3 regions of the Pseudomonas guariconensis genome follow, and region 3 is predicted to be linked to each of the others. Evidence: riboswitches for the same ligand, from Rfam matches in the RefSeq annotation. Region 3 holds a riboswitch; each other region holds the start of a gene.
What was found. A riboswitch is a leader RNA that binds a small molecule or an ion and turns the genes downstream of it on or off. The one in region 3 is predicted to bind cobalamin.

Region 1: linked by a shared signal. The riboswitch ahead of cobW (cobalamin biosynthesis protein CobW) and the one ahead of AB1N67_RS12095 (ABC transporter ATP-binding protein) in region 3 are both predicted to bind cobalamin.
Region 2: linked by a shared signal. The riboswitch ahead of cobO (cob(I)yrinic acid a,c-diamide adenosyltransferase) and the one ahead of AB1N67_RS12095 (ABC transporter ATP-binding protein) in region 3 are both predicted to bind cobalamin.

The regions. Positions count from the first base shown of each region.
Region 1 is NZ_CP162012.1:2,785,398-2,789,030, reverse strand. It holds gene AB1N67_RS12790 (cobalamin biosynthesis protein) at 1-312, opposite strand, end outside; gene AB1N67_RS12785 (CbtA family protein) at 312-995, opposite strand; gene AB1N67_RS12780 (CbtB domain-containing protein) at 1,006-1,191, opposite strand; cobalamin riboswitch at 1,284-1,481, opposite strand; cobalamin riboswitch at 1,681-1,879, shown strand; gene cobW (cobalamin biosynthesis protein CobW) at 1,979-3,046, shown strand; gene cobN (cobaltochelatase subunit CobN) at 3,050-3,633, shown strand, end outside.
Region 2 is NZ_CP162012.1:4,037,816-4,041,448, forward strand. It holds gene AB1N67_RS18725 (cobyrinate a,c-diamide synthase) at 1-1,276, opposite strand, end outside; gene cobO (cob(I)yrinic acid a,c-diamide adenosyltransferase) at 1,273-1,884, opposite strand; cobalamin riboswitch at 2,006-2,230, opposite strand; gene AB1N67_RS18735 (hypothetical protein) at 2,371-2,949, shown strand; gene AB1N67_RS18740 (sorbosone dehydrogenase family protein) at 3,067-3,633, shown strand, end outside.
Region 3 is NZ_CP162012.1:2,646,876-2,650,508, forward strand. It holds gene AB1N67_RS12090 (AraC family transcriptional regulator) at 1-966, opposite strand, end outside; cobalamin riboswitch at 1,175-1,382, shown strand; gene AB1N67_RS12095 (ABC transporter ATP-binding protein) at 1,490-2,266, shown strand; gene AB1N67_RS12100 (ABC transporter substrate-binding protein) at 2,263-3,231, shown strand; gene AB1N67_RS12105 (iron ABC transporter permease) at 3,231-3,633, shown strand, end outside.

The DNA.
Region 1 (3,633 bases), 140 kb from region 3:
TGCGCTTTCAGCGACGCCCCAGCAGCCGCTGTAGGCGTAGGCAACGGGTGAGCGATGGCTGAGCTGCGGTTCGAAGGGCTGTAGCTCGGTGGCCGGGAACACCACCAGGGGGATGCCCAGCCGTTCGGCTAGGGCCTGCAACCCAGGTTCATCGAATTTGAGATCGATACTGGCAAGGCCAACCAGATGATCGGCGCACAGGCGGTGTGTGACCAGGGTCGTGCGCAGCAACTGCTCCAGGGTTTCGACCGGGCAGCCCTTGCGGCAGCCGAAGCCGGCATAGAATACCGGCTCGGACCAGGCGTTGCGCATCAGGCCTGGTTGGCTCGGCGATAAAGCCAAGCGCTGAGCAGGCCAAGGGCGAGCCAGAACGCGGCGTTGGTCAGCCAGGAGGCGAGCTTGAATTGGGCCACCAGTGCTTGCGGTGCCAGACTTTCATGCACCGGTGGTTGTGGTGCGCCGATCACGTGTGGCACCACCAGCAAAGCGACGCCCAGCACCTTGAGCAGCCAATGGTGGGTAAACACCACCAGCGCAAGACCCGCGGCCGTGGCGGCTGCAGTGCCGATCCACCAGCTCTGGCGTTGCCCCAGGTCGGCGGCGGCTGTGCCTGGCAGCTCCGGTGGCAACCCCAGTGTGGGTGCCAGGCAGAACACAGCAAAACCCGCCAGCCCCCACAGTGCGCCGGTCATCACTCGGTTTGGCTCGCGCAGGCTGTACAGCGCGGCGAGGATCAGCGCGAAACCGACCGCCACCACGAGGTTGCCGCCGGTGGTGGCGAGCAAACGCTGCCAGCCATCCTCCGGTGCCCAGGCCGCTGGGTCATGGGAATGCGCTGCGACGGGGCTGTCGTGCTCATGTTGCTCGGGGACAGCGCTCTCGAAAGTTTCTGCCTGGAGAATCAACGGGCTGACCCACAGACTTTGCAGCACGGTCAGCAATAGAGCGGCGAGCAGCCCGCTGAAACCTGCGGTACGGGCGATACGCTTGATCATGCAGGTGTACTCAATGGCAAGGGAAGGCGGCGCTGTGGCGGGTATCGTGGGCGGCATTGTGCACCGCCTCGATGTGCGAGAAACCTGCGAAATAGACCAGGCACAGGCCCAGCAGGCTGGCACCGACGGCAATGACGACACGTTGGCTGAGGCTGACGGGAGTGGCGATGCTGTGTTTGGTGCTGGTGATCGGCATGGTGCGTTCCTCTGCTGTTTATAGGCGGCGGACACGCGCGTCGTTCCGGGCACGATTGACCCAGAAGAGGTGACAGCGCCCGCCCACCGCGGGGTGTTCTATTAACGTCAGGCCGGTCTCCGGGCTTGCAAGGAGGAGCAGGGCTCCTGGAAAGCATCACCTTCCCATGCCATACGACGCGGCACAGTGGTCAAGATGCTTCGCTCGCTTACCGTTGCGGGGGCAGCATCGGCTTGGTTACCGATTTCCCGTTTCACCCCTTGGGGGGCACCTGAACGCAAGGTGCAAGCAAAGCATGGGGGCGCCATGGCGTCAATCTGCAAGGTTGCGGTGGCCGCGCCCTCAGCGGGCCAGGTGGTGAAAGGTCGAGCTTGGAATACACCTAGGAGTTCCTCGTGGGCGAACCCGCACCCGCAGGCCAGGGCGACTGTTCCAAAGGGCTGTCCGCAAACACTGACGCGCCATGGTTGACCGCCTGCCGGCCACTGCGTAGCCTTGCCGATTCGAGGTTCTCCGGCATTGGCCGGAGCTAAGACGGGAACGCGGTTCAAGCCGCGGCTGCCCCCGCAACTGTAGGCACCAACCCGGATCGACACAGCCACTGCGCCCAGGCGCGGGAAGGCGTCGTTCCACCGGCACGGCCGGTAAGGTGCAAGCCAGGAGACCTGCCTCGAGACGATTTCGACTTTCAACCGGGCGGGGTGATCCGGTGGCGAACAGGCCCGGCCAGCAAGGCTCGCGGCACTCGTCCTGCATGCCCGCGCCATCCTGCCAAGGGCATCGCGACATGAAAACACTGGCCAAGCTCCCCGTCACCATCGTCACTGGCTTTCTCGGCTCGGGCAAAACCACTTTGCTGCGTCACATGCTGGACAACGCCCAGGGGCGCCGTATCGCGGTGATCGTCAACGAATTCGGTGAACTGGGCATCGATGGCGAAATTCTCAAGCAGTGCAGCATTGGCTGCACCGAGGAAGAAGCCAGCGGCCGGGTCTACGAACTGGCCAACGGTTGCCTGTGCTGCACCGTGCAGGAAGAGTTCTTCCCGGTGATGCGCGAGTTGGTGGCCCGCCGCGGCGACCTGGACCACATCCTCATCGAAACCAGCGGCCTGGCCCTGCCCAAGCCGTTGGTGCAGGCCTTCCAGTGGCCAGAAATCCGCAATGCTTGCACCGTCGATGCGGTCATCACCGTGGTCGACAGCCCGGCCGTGGCCGCAGGGACCTTCGCGGCGTACCCGGACCAAGTGGACGCTCAACGCAAGCTCGACCCCAACCTTGATCATGAGTCGCCTCTGCACGAACTGTTTGCCGACCAACTGGCCAGCGCCGACCTGGTGGTGCTGAACAAGGCTGATCTGATCGATCCCCAAGGCCTGGCCAAGGTGCGTGCCGAAGTCAGCGAAGAACTGCCGCCGGCGGTCAAGGTGATCGAGGCCAGCAGCGGCCGCCTGCCGTTGGAGGTGCTGCTGGGCGTAGGCGCCGAGGCCGAGGCGCACATCGATGGTCGCCGTACCCACCATGACGCACACCACGAGGGCGATGATCATGACGATCACGACCACGATGCCTTCGACTCCATTTCCATCGACCTGCCAGAAGCGGACGAAAGCCTGCTGCTCGATGCCCTGACTCAACTGGTGGTCGAATTCGGCATCTTGCGCGCCAAGGGCTTCGCTGCCATCCCCGGCAAGCCGATGCGCCTGCTGATCCAGGGGGTGGGCACCCGTTTCGACAAGCACTTCGACCGCGCCTGGCGCGCCGACGAGCCGCGTATCACCCGCCTGGTGCTGATCGGCCAGGCGCTGGACGCTGCCGCGCTCGAAGCGCGCCTGCGCCAGGCCTTGGGCGCCTGACCCATGCACCTGCTGCGGACCCAGCCCGGCGGCTTCGTGCCGGACGACAGCATTGCCGATCTCGGCCAGACCCCCGCCGAACTGGTGATCCTCTGCAGCGGTGATTCGCACCTGGCGCTGCTCGCCGAAACCGCCGAGCAGTTGCCGGAGGATTTCCCCAGCCTGCGACTGGCCAACCCCATGCAGGTGCAGAATCACGCCTCGGTCGACCTGTACATCGATCAGGTGCTGCGCCATGCCAAGGTGATCCTGTTGTCCTTGCATGGTGGCGTCGGGTACTGGCGCTATGGTGTCGAGCAACTGGTCGAGCTGAGCACACGGGGCGTGCAGTTGATCCTGGTGCCCGGCGACGACCGCCCGGACCCGGAGTTGACCCAGTTGGGCACCGTGACCGGCGATCAGGCCGAGCGCCTTTGGCATTACCTGCGCCAGGGCGGCAAGGCCAATGCCGCGAATCTGTTCAATTGCTTGGCCAGCCTGTGGCTTGGGCGCGATTACGCCTGGGAGGAGCCGCAACCCTTGCCGCGTACCACGGTGTACCACCCCGCCAAGCCCAGCGCCGTGTTGCAGGACTGGTACTGCGAATG
Region 2 (3,633 bases), 1.4 Mb from region 3:
CCGTCGCGTGGGGGTTGGAGGGGAAATAGAAGTGTACGTACGACGCAGTCAGGCGCCCGATCCGATAGACCGCCTCGTTGCCGCGCCCACCGTTGGGGCTCTGGCCTCGGGCGATCGGCTCGAGCGCCGTCTCGGTCAAGGAGTGATGATAGGTGTGGCCGCGCAAGGTGCCCTCCGGCAATTCCACCGCTTGCAGGGCAAGGGCAGCCAGGCGCTTTTGCATCACCGCTTCACCCGGCAGCAGACCCAGCAACTCGGCGCGCTCGCCTGCCACATCAGTCAGGGCGTCGAGCAAATAGAGCATGCCGCCGCATTCGGCCAGCAAAGGCTTGCCCTGGACGTGATGGGCGCGGATCGCCTCGCGCATCGGCGCGTTGCTGGCCAGGGCGTGGTGGTGCAGTTCGGGATAGCCGCCAGGCAGGTAAAGGCTGTCCACGGACGGCAACGCCTGATCGTGTACAGGAGAAAAAAACACCAACTCCGCACCCAGCGCACGCAGCAAATCGAGGTTGGCGCCATAGGTGAAGGCAAAGGCTTCATCCCGGGCCACGCCAATGCGCACACCCGCCATGCACGGCAGCGCCTGTGCAGTTGTGGGGGCGGCGAATACCACCGGGGGCGGCAAGGCGGCATCACAGCTTTCGCCCAGGGCCTGAGCAGCGGCGTCCAGGCGCAGGTCCAGATCGTTGAGTTCACTGGCCTGGACCAATCCCAGGTGACGGCTGGGCAGCTCGATGCCGCGCTCGCGGGACAGCCCGCCATACCAGCGCAAGCCTTCAGTGAGGCTGCCTTCGAGCAACTGTGCATGACGCAGGCTGCCGACCCGGTTGGCCAGCACGCCGGCAAAGGGCAGGTCGCGCTGGTAGTGCGCAAGGCCCAGGGCCAGGGCACCGAAGGTCTGCGCCATGGCTGTGCCATCGATCACCGCGAGCACTGGTACGCCGAAGTGGCGCGCAAGGTCCGCGCTCGATGGCGTGCCATCGAACAACCCCATGACCCCTTCGATCAGGATCAGGTCGGCATCGCCTGCCGCCTCCCAGAGCAGACGCCGACTCTCGTCAGCCCCGATCATCCACAGGTCGAGTTGGTACACCGGCGCGCCGCTGGCGCGCTCGAGGATCATCGGGTCGAGAAAATCTGGCCCGCACTTGAACACTCGGACCTTACGGCCAAGGTTGCGGTGCAGGCGCGCCAGGGCAGCGGTGACAGTAGTCTTGCCCTGGCCAGAAGCGGGTGCCGCGATCAGCACCGCCGGACAATACCGGGGCTGGCTCATAGCTCCACGCCCTTCTGGGCACGGATGCCAGCCTGGAAGGCGTGCTTGATCACGCCCATCTCGGTGACGGTGTCGGCCAGCTCGATCATTTCGGGCTTGGCGGCGCGGCCGGTGACGATCACGTGTTGCATCGGCGGGCGGGCCTGCAGATCCGACAGCACTTGGTCGAGGTCCAGGTAGCCGTGCTTGAGGGCGATGTTCAGCTCGTCCAGCACCACGAACTGTACCGAAGGGTCCTGCAACAGCTGGCGCGACACCGCCCAGGCGGCTTCGGCGGCGGCGATGTCACGTTGGCGATCCTGGGTCTCCCAGGTGAAGCCCTCTCCCATGACGTGGTAGCGCACCTGTTCGGGGAAGCGGCGGAAGAACAGCTCTTCGCCTGTGCTGTCACGGCCCTTGATGAACTGCACCACGCCGCACTGCATGCCATGCCCCATGGCGCGGGCGAGCATGCCGAAGGCCGAGCTGCTCTTGCCTTTGCCATTGCCGGTGAGCACCAGCAGCAGGCCGCATTCATTGGGGGCATTGGCGATGCGCTCGTCGATGATCGCCTTCTTGCGCTGCATGCGCGCCAGGTGGCGTTCGTCGCGTTCGGTGGATTCGCTCATCAGGATTCTCCGCAAGCTGTCGACGCGCACGGAAGGCGACGACAGGTCGATAGACAGGCAGACGGAGAACGCGCAGAGGCCGCGGCAGAAGGCCACGGTGCACCGCGCATCACCCTCCGTGATGCCGTTGGCAGTGACAGGCCGGTCTCCGGGCTCGTGAGCAGGGCCTTGGCCCATGGATCGCGCGCCTTCCCGGATACCTGTATCCAGTGGCCCTGCACGACCTTTGACTCACCTACCGTTGCGGGGGCAGCGCCGGATTCGCGCCTTGCTGGCGCCCACCGGCTTCCCAGTTTCACCCTGCCCAACCGAAGGCTGGCAGAGCACCTGAAACACGCCGCGAAGGTTAGAGGGTTGGGGCGGGAGCGTCAATGAAGCGCGCCCGAGGCAATGCTCGACTTCATGGCTTGTGCCGGACGTGCAGCAGTGATATCACATAGCCATCAGTGTTCGGCAATGCGATCGAAACTATAAGGAGAGCGCAGCATGCGAGGCCTGATCATCAACAACCAGAACCTGGAATTCCTGCGACCGGCCCTGGAAGGCTGGATCGAGTGCATCGACCGCTTCAACCAGGTACATGGCGATAGCGAGGCGCCCTACTGGCACGGCGCGGCCACCAACAGCGGACTGCTCGCAGCCGCCGCCTGGCAGGCCGAACAGGTCGCCTTGGCGCACTATCCCAGCAAGAAGCAACGCGACGAAGGCGAACGCGAAGGCCGCTGCGACCTGTCGATCAGCACCGCCGAGCAATCCGTTCATCTACATGTCAGCCAACGCTGGCCGCGCATCGCCCGCCTGGACCTGGCCACTGCCCTGCAGGAAACCGCCACTCTCGCCCGCCCGATCGCCTACCCCAGCCAGCTCAAGGCCGGCGCGTTGTTCGTCAGCCCCTGGAAGGCCGGGCAGCACGCCAGTCCCGAGGAGCTGCAAGACTTGGTCGACGACCTGCAAAAACACACAGCCTGCGCCATCGCCTGGCATTTCCCCTACGCCTACCGTTCGCTGCACAACGAACTGGGGCAGTATTTCCCTGGGGTGGCATTGTTGCTCAAGCAGGCGTAGGCAAGCCGATGAGCCCACGCGGAAGCCATCCGGCGGTCGCTAGGCCCATTCGCCTGGAGTGAACCTACCCCGACGCATCCGACTCTCAATTCTCACAAGCCAATGAGGATTGCGAGCATGGACAGGATGCGTATCGCGATGGTGTTGGCCCTGAGTGCCAGCCTAAGCGCCTGCGGCGAGTCCGCGCGCCTGGAGGTCAGCGACGGCTTCGGCCCCTCGCCTCGCCTGCCCGAGCCCAACAAGACCCTGATCCCGACCGTCAACATCGCCCCGGCGACCGGCTGGCCGGACGGCGCCACGCCGACGGCCGCCGCGGGCACCCGAGTGGTGGCCTTCGCCAGGGACCTCGATCACCCACGCTGGCTCTACGTACTGCCCAATGGCGATGTCTTGGTGGCCGAAACCAATGCCCCGCCCAAGCCCGAGGACGGCAAGGGCCTGCGCGGCTGGGTAATGGGCAAAGTCATGGAGCGTGCCGGTGCCGGGGTCCCCAGCGCCAATCGCATCACCCTGCTGCGCGATGCCGACCATGATGGTGTCGCCGAGGTGCGCAGTACGTTCATCGAAGGGCTCAACTCCCCCTTCGGCATGACCTTGGTAGGCAAGGACCTCTATGTGGCCGACACTGACCGGCTGTTGCGCTTTCACTACGAGGAAGGCGCGATGCAGATCCGCGCCGAAGGA
Region 3 (3,633 bases):
GTACCCAAGCAACGCTGCCAGGTCAGACACTGGCCGCTTGGGCTGTCGCAGGTAATGCACCGCCACTTCGCGGCGCACCTTCTCCACCAGTTGGCTGAAGCTCACGCCTGCTTCGCGCAGATGGCGCTGCAATCCGGCGCCGCTGAGCTGCAGCGACTGCGCGATCGTTTCCAGGCACGGCTCTCCGCCGCTCAGGGCAAGGCGTACCTGAGCGTCCACCTCGTCCAGCAGGTTGCGCCGTTGATCGCGTGCGCCCAAGCGCCGGAGCACGTCCTGGACCAGAAACAGCAGATTGGCATCGCGCTCCGGCATGATCTGGTCCTTCAGGTCGGTCTTGGGTACCAGCATCGAATTACAATTGCGATCGAAATAGACAGGCGCGCCGAACGCCCGCTGATGGGCTTGCCCGTCTAGTGGGCGCGCGTGCTCGAAGCTGACTGCAAATGGCGCCCAGTCCTTGCCCAATACGTGGCGCATCAGGTTCAGCACCATGCCCATGGTCAATTCGGCATCCTGCCGGCGCTCCAGGATGGCGCTGTGCCGTACCTGATAATCGAAGCGATAGCACTCGCCGCAGTCGGCCAGCCGTATCAAGGTATCGTGCTGATGATAAGGAAACGCTGCCGCGAAATTGCGCAAGGCCTCCTCCAACGTACTGGAAAACAACCCGACATAGCCCAGCAGCCCCAAGGCTTGAGGCTGAAACTGCAGACCGTAATGCAAACCGAAATTGTCGCAGTGCGATTGGCGGGCTGCCTCCTCGAGCACCTGGCAGTAATTGGTGAGCGGCAGGCTGAGTGTGGGTTGGCGCAGGCTTTCAGGATTGACGCCGGCACGTCCCAGCACCAGGTCGATGTCACCCCCAACTTCCGTCACGAACCCCTCCAGCCCACTGGCAGCGGCCGACAGGACGCCGAGGTTGCCCGCGACTGGCGAAACGGTGCAGCAGTGCAGTGGAGAACTCATGGTCTATTCCAGTCCGAATTCGTAGATTCGGTAATGCAAATGCTGTGCCCTCGTATCGCCCTCTAAAACAGCCCCTTGCAGTCGAATAGCTTTCAGAGACCGCCCTGGGCTTGGGGCAATGGGTAACATCGCGTAACAATCAGTCACGCAAGAAAGCCGGCAAAGCCAGAACGCCCTGTTCGGTTGACTGACCCGTCCATTAATGCTCAGATGCGCCCCAGTTTCAGGTGTCCCCTGCCGCCGTGCCGGGGATTAAACGGGAAGCCGGTGCCTCGCCTTGCGCGATCAGTCCGGCGCTGCCCCCGCAACGGTAAGCGAGCGATGCATTCGATACACCACTGTGCCGCCGGCATGGGAAGGTGAATGCCTCAAGCCCCTCGCAAGCCCGGAGACCGGCCTGTCACCTCTGTTGGCAACACCCGCGGTGGGCGGGCGCGGGCCGTCTTGGGCAGGCCACTGTCCGCGATTTCCTTGCGCGCCGTCTCCAGTCGGGCTTCATTCACCCCCGGTACGGTTGGTCTGCATGTCATCCCCTACCCTACGTCTGGAAAGCGTGCACTGGGCTCCCTCGCCCGGCGGTCAACGCCTGCTCGACGACATCGACCTGCAAGTCCACCCCGGTGAATTCGTCGGCCTGATCGGCCCCAATGGCAGCGGCAAGACCAGCCTGTTGCGCTGCGCCTATCGCTTTACCCGACCCGATGGCGGGCGCGTGCTGCTGGAAAACGAAGACATCTGGCAACAGTCCCCACGCTGGGTCGCCCAGCGCGTGGCAGTGATGCTGCAGGAGTTCCCCGAAGATTTCGGCCTGAGTGTGCGCGACGTGGTCGCCATGGGCCGAACCCCGCACCAAGGTTGGTTCGACAGCCATGACGACCAGGCATTGATCGATGCCTGCCTGCAGCGACTAGGCCTGCATGCCCGAGCCGACCAGGGCTTTGCGCCGCTATCCGGCGGTGAGAAGCAACGTGTATTGCTGGCTCGGGCACTGGTGCAGCAACCGCGCTTGTTGATCCTGGACGAGCCGACCAATCATCTCGACCCACGTTACCAACTGGCCTTGCTCGAACACCTGCGTGGGACTGGTCTAGGCCTGTTGGCGAGTTTCCACGACCTGAACCTGGCCGCAGCCTTCTGCGATCGCCTGTATGTGCTCGATGCAGGTCGCATCGTCGCGCAAGGGACACCGGAGCAAGTGCTGACCGAGCACCGCCTGGCGCAAGTCTTTGGTGTTCGCGCCCTGGTCGATCGCCACCCATTGGCGCCCCACCCACGTATTACCTGGATCACCCCCGCATGAAGCGACGCCTGACTCATCTGGCCCTGCTCGCCGCCCTGCCCTTCGCAGCCTGGGCTGACAGTTACCCCGTCACCGTGCGCAGTTGCGAGCGCGACATCACCTTCACCCAAGCGCCCCAGCGGGCTGTGAGTCACGACATCAACCTCACCGGGATGCTGCTGGCACTGGGGCTGCGCGAGCGGATGGTCGGCTACAGCGGTGTCAGCGGTTGGAAGACCCTCGACCCGTCCCTGCGTGAGGCCTTGACCGGCCTTCCTGAACTTGCACCGCGCTATCCGTCGCCGGAGAACCTTCTTGATGCCCAGGCCGACTTTCTGTTCGCTGGCTGGGGTTACGGCATGAACGTGGGCGGCCCGCTGACGCCGCAGACCCTCGCACCGCTGGGCATCCCCGTGTATGAATTGAGCGAATCCTGCTCATGGATCATGCCCCGGCGCCAGGCAAGCCTGGAGGACCTGTACCAGGACCTGCTCAACCTGGGGCGCATCTTCGACGTTCAACCGCGGGCCAACGTGCTTGTCGAGCATCTGCAGCAGCGCGTTGCGCAGGTCCACGCGCAACTGGCCCCAGTGCAACACAAACCCCGCGTCTTTCTCTACGACAGCGGCGAAGACCGCCCCACCACTTCTGGCCGACTCGGCATGCCCCAGGCACTGTTTGAGGCCGCTGGTGCCGACAACGTAATGGCCGACGTGAATGCCAGCTGGACCCAGGTCAATTGGGAGAGCGTCGTGGCGCGGGATCCGGAAGTGATCGTCATCGTTGACTACGGGCCGACGAGTTGGGCGCAAAAACGCGATTTCCTGCTCAATCACCCCGCCTTGAGCGAGGTAAAGGCCATCCGCGAGCGCCGCTTCGTAGTGCTGTCGTACCTGCAGGTCACCCCATCGGTGGACAACGCAAGTGCCATCGAGCAATTGGCTGCGGCCCTGCATCCGCAACTGTTCGCCAAGGCAACGCACTGATGCCGGTTCGTAGCCCAGGGGGCTATCGCCTGCTGATGTCGCTGCTGCTGATCGGTGTGCTGTTCTCTTGCCTGCTGTCCCTGGGCTTTGGCGCGGCCCATGTGCCGCTGGCGAAGGTCACGGGCATCACGCTGTATCAGTTGGGTATGACCGATATGGGCGACTGGAGCCGGGGGCAGGCGCAAATCGTCTGGCAGATCCGCGCCCCACGGGTACTGCTCGGGGCCATGGTGGGGGCAGGCCTGGCCCTGGTTGGTGGTGCCTTGCAGGCCGTCACCCGCAATCCGTTGGCCGACCCGCACCTGCTGGGCGTCAGCTCTGGTGCGGTACTCGGAGCGGTGCTGGTGGTGCTTTTCTTCGGCACCTTTGCAGGCCCATTCAGCCTACCCCTGGCAGCCTTCG